Regions from separate parts of the Lactobacillus sp. ESL0233 genome, predicted to be linked through region 1. Evidence: predicted binding sites of a transcription regulator. Region 1 holds the regulator's gene; the other holds the start of a gene.

Region 1 (4,649 bases):
TGGGGTTGCCTGCTATTAAAAAAACAAAAACCGGTTATTCAACTTCAGTTGATGTTTTAACACAATTGCAAGATCAAAGTCCCATTATTGCTGATATTTTAACTTATCGGCAAACTGCCAAAATTCAGTCAACCTATGTTAATGGGTTACTTGATGTAATTAAGCATGATGGACGAGTTCATACGCGCTATCTACAGACTTTAACAGCAACTGGGCGTTTATCCTCTGTTGATCCGAATTTACAAAATATTCCTACTCGGACACAGGAAGGTAAGCAGATTAGAAAAGCCTTTGTACCAAGTGATCCAGCTGGTTACATTTTTTCTTGCGATTATTCTCAAATAGAATTACGGATTTTAGCTCAAGTTTCTGGTGATGAGCAAATGCAAGAAGCTTTTAGAACTGGCTATGATATTCATGCGCATACTGCTATGAAAATTTTCAAATTGAAATCTCCAGCAGAAGTAACCCCATTAATGAGGCGTAGAGCCAAAGCAGTTAATTTTGGTATTGTTTATGGCATTTCAGATTATGGCCTATCCAAAAATTTGAATATCAGTCGTAAGCAAGCTCAAGAATTTATCGATAATTACTTTGAACAATACCCCCAAATTAAAGAATATATGGATAAAGCGGTTCAAATAGCTCGTGAAAAGGGTTATGCTGAAACTATTATGCATCGCCGGCGTTATTTACCAGATATTCACGCTAAAAACTTTAATATTCGATCATTTGCTGAACGTACTGCAATTAATTCGCCAATTCAAGGATCTGCAGCAGATATTATTAAAATTGCGATGATTAATATGCAACGCAAGTTAGATGAACTTCATTTAAAAACAAAAATGGTTGTTCAAGTTCATGATGAATTGATTTTTGATGTTCCTAAAGATGAGTTAGCAACTATCAAAGAGATTGTTCCTGCAGTGATGCAATCAGCAGTACATTTAGATATTCCATTGGTTGCTGATTCAGGCTATGGTCATGATTGGTTTGATGCAAAGTAAGGAGATAGATCAATGCCAGAAATGCCAGAAGTAGAAACAGTTCGCCGAACTCTTCTTCCTTTGGTTAAAGGAAAAACGATTCAAGCAGTTACGGTGTGGTATCCCAAAATTATTGCTAGTGATTCTGAGCAATTTATTCAGCAATTAGTAGGTAAGAAAATCGAAACGATAGATCGTTATGCAAAATATTTACTAATTCGTTTAAGTGGTCAATTAACTATTGTTTCTCATTTGCGGATGGAAGGTAAATATCATTTAGTAGAGGTTAATACACCTAAAGATAAGCACGATCATGTTCAAATAGCTTTTACAGACAAAACAGCATTACGCTATAATGATGTCCGTAAATTTGGACGCATGCAATTGGTTAAGACTGGTACAGAAAAGGAAGTAACTGGTATTAGTAAATTGGGCTGCGAACCTAATTCATCTGAATTTACTACACAGTACTTGATGAATGCACTTAGTCGCAAAAAAAAGAATATAAAAAATGTACTGCTTGACCAAACAATTGTTGCTGGACTTGGTAATATTTACGTTGATGAAGTATTGTGGCAAACAAAAATTCACCCACTAAGTTTAGCCAATCAAATTCCGCAGTTTCAAGGACATCAATTGCACGATAATATTAATGAACTAATTGACTTGGCCATAAAAAAGCACGGCACAACCATACATACTTATCTTGATGCAAACGGTGATACGGGCGATTTTCAAAAATTACTGAAGGTATATGGACATAAAGGTGAGCCTTGCTCACGTTGTGGGGTTTTATTAGAAAAAATCAAGGTATCAGGACGTGGTACTACATTTTGTCCCAATTGTCAGGTGATTTATAAGTGACTATCGTGATAGGCTTAACTGGTGGAATTGCTAGCGGGAAGAGTACGGCAGATGCATTCTTTCGTAAAAAGAAGATACCAGTCATTGATAGTGACAGAATTGCTCATGAGATTTTAAATATAGATTATGCAGGCTATAAAGTTGTAGTGACAGAATTTGGATGTAATATTTTAAATTCAGATAAATCAATTAATCGTGCAAAACTTGGGCAAATAGTTTTTAATGATAAGCAGCAATTGAAAAGGCTGAATGCTATTACACATCCATTGATTTTAAAAGAAATTCAGGCTAAAATTACTCGATATAAAAAGGTAGGTGAGCTGATTGTTGTTCTTGATGCACCACTACTTTTTGAATCTAAAGCTCGAAATTTATGTGATTGTAGTATTTTAATTGCTTTACCAGAAAGTGAACAAATCAAGCGTTTAATGGTACGAGACAATTTAACTGAAAAAGATGCGATAGCTCGAATTAATAGCCAGATGTCGTTAGCCCAAAAAGCAAAGTTGGCTGATTATGTAATTTTAAATACCAGTACAATAAAAGTTTTAGAAACTAAATTAGATAAATTGATTAGTAAAATAATTAAGGAGTCAGAGTATGGAATGTCCTAATTGTCGACAAAATGCATCTCGTGTCATTGATTCACGACCTAGTGATGAAAATAGATCAATAAGACGGCGAAGAGAATGTGAAAATTGTGGTTTTCGGTTTACTACTTTTGAACGAATTGAGACAACACCTTTATTAGTAATTAAAAATGATGGTACACGGGAACCATTTAACCGCAAAAAAATACTTCATGGTGTAATGGCTGCTGGACAAAAACGCCCCATTACTAGTTCTCAATTTGAACAACTAGTTGATCATGTAGAAAATAAAATTAGACAACAAGGAATTAGTGAGATTTCATCTAAAAAAATTGGAAAATTGGTTATGGATGAATTAGCTGAATTAGATGATGTTGCCTATATTCGGTTTGCATCAATTTATCGTGAATTTAAGGATATGTCTAGTTTTATGAAGACAATGGAAGATATGATGGCAAAAAGAGAGAAGGGTAATTAGTCATGTTTATGACACCCAATCCTAAACAGCCTTTTTTAATTATTAATCGGGTAGAAATTTCTGTAACTGCACTACGCATTCTGGTTAAGTTATATCAACCATTAATTGGCGCGTTAGCGCTAGCTTTATATCTAAGCTTAAATGAGGATTACTATCCACAAATGATTCTGTCAGATGCACATGGACTGTATAGTCTACAAGAACAACTAGATTGCGACCTTAAAAGCTTGTTTAGCGCATTACATAAGTTGGAAGCTGTCGGATTAGTTCAAACAAAATTACTCGATAATAAGATTATGGGTCAAGTTTTAACTTTTCGTTTGGCAGAAGTGCCCAGTAGTAGTGAATTTTTTGCCACAACATTATTAGCTAGTTTATTAAAAGAAAAAGTTGGTGTTACAGTTTTTCAAAAGCTAAGTAGTGATTTTGCACATGAGAATAAGCAAAATAAAAATACTGTGACCGGATTGGCCAATGCACAAGATATATCCGCTTCATTTATGGATGTTTTTAGTTTGCCAAAAGCAGAGGCAATCGATCCTTCACCAGAAGTCAAACAAGCAGTGCGTGAAAACCAGGTTGATCAAAATCAACAAGCAAGTATCAATCAACAAGACAGTATTGATTGGGATTTTATGAAACAGCAATTTGAAATATATCAAATCCCAAATAGTGAAATTGATAAAAATCGTGAAGCAATTCGCGGTCTAATGCGGACATATGGTCTAGCCGAACAAGAATTTGTTGATGAAACTTTATCTTGTTTGCACGGTGAATATCAATTGAACATGCCATTAATTAAGCGAACGATTGCAAACACCATTCATGGCACAGATACACAGCAACAGAATCAAAAACGGACAATTCAAGTAAATTCAACTTTTAATGATAAGCAATTCAGTAAAAAAGAACAGGAAATTTTGCAATTAGCACATGAAAAAACTCCGGCGCAATTTATCTATTACTTAAAAAATGAGAGTCATGATTTTGTTGATGCAAATGAGTATCAATTACTTGATAATTTATATAACCAGAAAGGTATCTCAGCAGACTTGCTTAATATATTAACGTATATTTGTCTGCAAAGTAGCCCTAAGCTTTCTTATAATTTAACTAATACAATTTTACATGATTGGTTGCAACATGGGGTCCATTCAGGAGAACAAGCTTTAGAATATATTGCTAAAAGAAAACAGGCTAAACAAAAGAATAAAGTTAGTCATTATCGTAACTATAGTAAAAAATCAGTAGAAAAGGGTACCGATTGGAGTAGACATCAGGCAAAGGATGAAACTGATGTTTCAGTAGATGATTTAAAGAACTTCTTTAAGAATTTTGAAAGTGAAAATGGTATGAAGTAGGTAAAAAATGCGTGCAATAAATCAGCTAATAATTAACAATAATTCAAAACTAACTAAGAAAAATAATTTTGACGAGATTCGCAAGCAAATTTTAGCTGATCCTAAAATTCAAAAATTTATTAATAATTACCAAGATAAAATAACGGATGAAATGATTAATGCGAGCCTTTCTAGTTTATACGAATTTTATATCTCGCAACATCATAAAGATCCGGTGATTGTTGGCTATCGTCCAGAATTGATGTTAAGTAGCAATGCAATTACACTTAAGTATGTTCCTGAAGAAAGCAAATTAGCTCAAGATAGAGATCATAGTATCAAAAAGCATGTTCGTTTAATTAATTTACCACTAAATTTGCATAATGTACGT
Region 2 (4,649 bases), on a different contig from region 1:
ATAACCACATTTAGCGAGGGCTTTAAGAAGCGGGTCAGACGCTTGGAAACGAATTCGTTGAATTAAGTAGCCTGCATAGTGAAAGTGCATACCTTCAGAGGCACCAGCAAGTTTTGCTACCGTTCCTGATGGTTTAACTGTAGTGTGTTTAATTGAAGGATTACATCCTAAAGCTTGGCTGTATTCATTGTCTGCATCCACAACCGCTTGATAGGCGTTAGAAACCATTTCAATTCCTTTCGGATCATAAATCGGTACTTGAATTTTAGCTCCAGTTTCGTGATCAATTTCTTCTTTAAAACCAGTGACAACACGGTGCCCCAAATCATTCAATAACCAATCTTGAATGCCTGACATAGATACGCCAATACGACGATTTTTATAAATTATTTCCCGGGATATGGCCCAATCATAAGTACTGAATGTAACACGTTTGGTATAGCGGGTGGCTAATCTAAACACATCTTTTAAATTCCAATTTTGTTGTTCAGCAATGTAAGGAAAAACTTCAAATAAATTACAAGGCTCACCATTAGCAAGAGAAATTTCACCACAAGGATTGGTTCCTTCTACTGCACCATCAACGTCTTTTTGGTATCCATCTATAATGCGACCATAGTTTTGAGATAAGTCCAAATTCACAATGCCTGGTTCGCCATTTTCTTTAATACCGTTGGCAATCGGTTCGTAATTGGTAAACGCAGCGTCAATTGCTACACTATTATTTGATGCCCAACGATGGTGATAGAGCTTATCTTGGTCTTGTTTCATAGTGATAAATGCTTGGTCTGTATTAGAACCTAATGCTAACTCAGCTGATCGTCTAACGTTACCAGCAACAACAGTTTTGCCGATTAAGTTACAAATATCTGTTGCATCAACTGAACTGATTTTGCGGTTTGAACATGTATTGATGATTTTGTTAATGTCGAAAAGCATTTCAACTAACGGCATTGGCCCAGAAGCTGTACCACCAAAACCATTGATTTTTGTTCCATAAGGACGAATATTACTGATATCAATAACTAATTTAGTCTTGTGCTCAAGATTTGTTTGATGAAAATGCATATCTATTAATCTGGCATTGGCTAAGACCCAGCCCTCTCGTGTGTCGGGCACTTCAAAATAGATGCAGTCATTTGGAGTGCTATTTTGTTTAGCCCAACTTTTTTTGTCAATTGCACCAAGTTTAATTGTATCAGTATAAGAATCACTATCTTGATCAATAATAATTGTTAAATCAATGTTATTGTCGACTTGGGGTATTTTTTTTATGTTATCTTGAGTAACTGAGAATCCCACACCACCCCCTTTCATTAGTTGATCAAATAGAAAAGAAAAGGGCATTGAAACTGCTACATGTTCTTTTTTTAAATAATCGGGCAAAATATGGCTGGCCCCATAAGCTTGGGGACGAATAGCAATAAACCAACAGTTATTTAAGGAATCGCCATTGCGTTTTTGATAGTCGGTACCAGAAACCCAAAGATTACGACCCGATGGAGTAGCAGCAAGGCCATAAATCATTTTGAATAGTTCTTGCGCTTCAGTGGTTAACTCATTAAATAATTTATCTGAAGGTGAGTCCTTTAAGCGGGGATCAAGATTGATATTACCTTCTACAACTCTTTTAACGGTTTCATCCCAATTTTCAGAACGATTTTTTTCTGGTAACCACCGGGCATAAGTCCGTTTGTAAGTAACCCAGCCTAATTCGCCCCAATGAGGGGTAATATTTTGTTTCACTCGGTCAATATAGGCTTGACTTAAAGTTATGGTTGAATTTTTCATAATAAAAATGACTCCTAGATATAAATTTTGTTTCACAACTACATCATGTATGGCTATATAAAAAATGATACCACAACATGTTGTGTATGCAATAAAAAATTGGCAAATAAAAAATAATGCCAGTCTTTTATGTGCGAGTAAGAAATACTAAGTTTTAAAAACAAATAGCAAAGAAAAAAGCACAATAAATTAAAAATTGTGCTTACCTAATGACTTGAAGTGATAAAGAAAAACTACAAAAAATAATCTTTTAAATCAACTAACTATGCTGAGGCGATTTAATAAAGTTAAGCTAACTTGAAGTTTGTTAACATATTATTGGATTAAACATGTTAAATGACTTTGTTCGGTAATTTTAATAAAATAGATAGTAAAAAGATTAATTTTTAAGTTTATTAACTTATATATTAATAGCAATAAGGAGAGATTTATTTGCGATTTAGACAAATAATTTTTGATGTTGATGATACTTTAATTGATTTTGCTGCTACAGAACATTATGCTTTACGGAGTCTTTTTAATACCCATCATTGGAAATTAACTACGGCGTTGCAACAGCGTTATAACAGTTACAATCAAGGTCTTTGGCGTCAGTTAGAACAAGGAAAGATCACCTATGACCAGCTCAGTGAAATGGTTTTTCGTAACTTTCTCAAAGATAACCTACAAATTAATGTTGATGGTCTAGTAATTATGCAAGAGTACCGCAGTTATTTTAGTGAATCTCATCAGTTGTTGCCAGGTGTTATAGATACACTTAGATTTGCTCAAAAAAAAGGTTACCAGTTAGCGGTTCTGAGTAATGGCGAAAGCTTTATGCAAGAACATCGACTTGCATTGGCAGGAATAAAAAATTATTTTTCCTTAATTGTTACTTCTCAAGCAGCTGGTTTTGCTAAGCCAGACAAACGTATTTTTGATTATTTTTTTAATTTATCTTCAATCGGACCTGCTGAAACAATTTTTTTTGGTGATGGTTTGCAGTCAGATATTTTAGGTGCAGAAAATTATGGCTTTAATAGTATTTGGTATAACCATCGGCACCGAAAAAATAATATGGATTTGCATCCCCTGTATGAAGTAAAAAATTATCCCCAATTCGTTAAGTTACTTAAAAATGATTTATAAATTATATTAAGTTGCTAGATGCTTAGTTAATTAATGATTTCGGTATAATAAAGTAAAGTGTTATTAATGTGATAGTGATTTGCTGATTTTTAAGAAAATTGGTGTTAATTGCTGTTGCTACTCTTTAAACAATTAAAGGTGATTGAAATGAAAATTGGATTTATTGGAACTGGTAAAATTGGTACTGCTATCGTTCAGGGACTACTACAAGCTAAAACTGCTAGTGAGGATATTTATATTTATGACGGTGGGCACGCATCTGCACAAAAGCTTGCAACTAGATATGGTTTACAGTTAGTAGATACGTATAATGAATTTGAACCCTGTGAAGCAGTAATTGTAGCAGTAGGTGGTTCAACAATTGATAATATTTTTATAAAACTAGGACAGGTTTATCATGGCATAATTATTTCAACTGGTGGTGGCGATTTAAAAAAGGTTAAGCAACTGATTTCAGCAGATGCAACCTTTGTCAAAGTTGTTCCTAACACACCAGTTAAAATTGGTCGGGGTATCACAGTAATTAGTTTTCTTTCTGAGGAAAAACAAGAAGTAATCGAAATAACAAAAAATATTTTTACTTGCATGGGTGATGTCTATGTTGTTCCTGAAAATAAGTTAGGAATTTATGGCACAATTGCTGGATGTACACCAGCTTATGTTGATTTATTAATCCAAGCTCTAAGCGATGCTGCGGTAGAAAATGGTGTTAAGCGGACTGATTCCTATGAAATAATTGAAAAAATGCTAATTGGCACAGCTCAATTAGCTCTTGATACAAAAAAATTACCAGAAGAATTAAAAAATGAAGTAACAACGCCAGGTGGTTCAACCATAAAAGGAGTTAATAAGTTAGAAGAATTAGGTTTCCGGAGTGCTTTAATCCAGGCAACTAACGTTTCAGCTAATTAATGGGTATGATAAATAATAAAAAATAAATGCAAAAAGCACCGATTTATATCGGTGCTTTTTGTAAAGTCATAGCATGTGTTTAAGTAGAATAAATTAATTTGTGAAATTAAAATTCTTTATTTAAATCAACTGGTGTATCAGCTGGTTCACCCTTAATTAATTTTAAGTTGTTATCAAAAGCATTAATAACCATATTGCGAACAGCATGAGTAGTGTAAAAAGCAGTGTGTGGGGTTACCAAAACATTTGGTCGGTTAATCAAGTCGGCAAGACGCTTGTCAGGTAATTCTTTATTGGTAAAATCACTATTGAAAATACCAACTTCACCTTCGTAAGTATCCATTGCAAAACCGAAAATTTTACCAGAATCTAATCCACGCACGATAGCATCGGTGTCAACTAAAGGACCACGAGATACATTAATGATAACAACATCATCTTTCATCTTTTGAATAGAATCATCGTTAATCATATGGATATTTTCTGGAACGTCAGGTACATGAAGTGAGATGACATCTGCTTGTGCATATAATTCATCTAAACTATCAACGTAATAACCCTTTTCTTCTAAAACCGGGTTCTTAAATAAGTCATAAGCAATGACTTTAGCACCAAAGCCTTCCATAATTTGCATGAATACTTGGCCAATATGTCCCGTACCAATAACACCGACAGTTTGGTCCCGTACTTCACGACCGATTGTTGGTGCCCAACGGAAGTCATGTTTAGCAAGTTTTTCATCCATTGCCTTATCTTGGCGTAAGATTCTAGCAGCTTGAATAGCAGCATGTTCAGCAATAGCATCAGGTGAATATACT

What was found. The regulator NrdR, encoded in region 1, represses ribonucleotide reductase genes. The targets are predictions, from matches to a motif close to ACACNATATATNGTGT.
Region 2: a site for NrdR is predicted at 1,862-1,877, ahead of nrdJ (ribonucleoside-triphosphate reductase, adenosylcobalamin-dependent). Genes of this name have one in related genera too.

The regions. Positions count from the first base shown of each region.
Region 1 covers NZ_REHH01000007.1:525,917-530,565, reverse strand. Annotated here, with positions in the region: gene polA (DNA polymerase I) at 1-1,007, shown strand, start outside; gene mutM (DNA-formamidopyrimidine glycosylase) at 1,020-1,850, shown strand; gene coaE (dephospho-CoA kinase) at 1,847-2,464, shown strand; gene nrdR (transcriptional regulator NrdR) at 2,451-2,918, shown strand; gene F5ESL0233_RS05715 (DnaD domain protein) at 2,921-4,279, shown strand; gene dnaI (primosomal protein DnaI) at 4,287-4,649, shown strand, end outside.
Region 2 covers NZ_REHH01000002.1:14,584-19,232, forward strand. Annotated here, with positions in the region: gene nrdJ (ribonucleoside-triphosphate reductase, adenosylcobalamin-dependent) at 1-1,791, opposite strand, end outside; gene F5ESL0233_RS00295 (YjjG family noncanonical pyrimidine nucleotidase) at 2,224-2,919, shown strand; gene F5ESL0233_RS00300 (pyrroline-5-carboxylate reductase) at 3,067-3,831, shown strand; gene F5ESL0233_RS00305 (D-2-hydroxyacid dehydrogenase) at 3,938-4,649, opposite strand, start outside.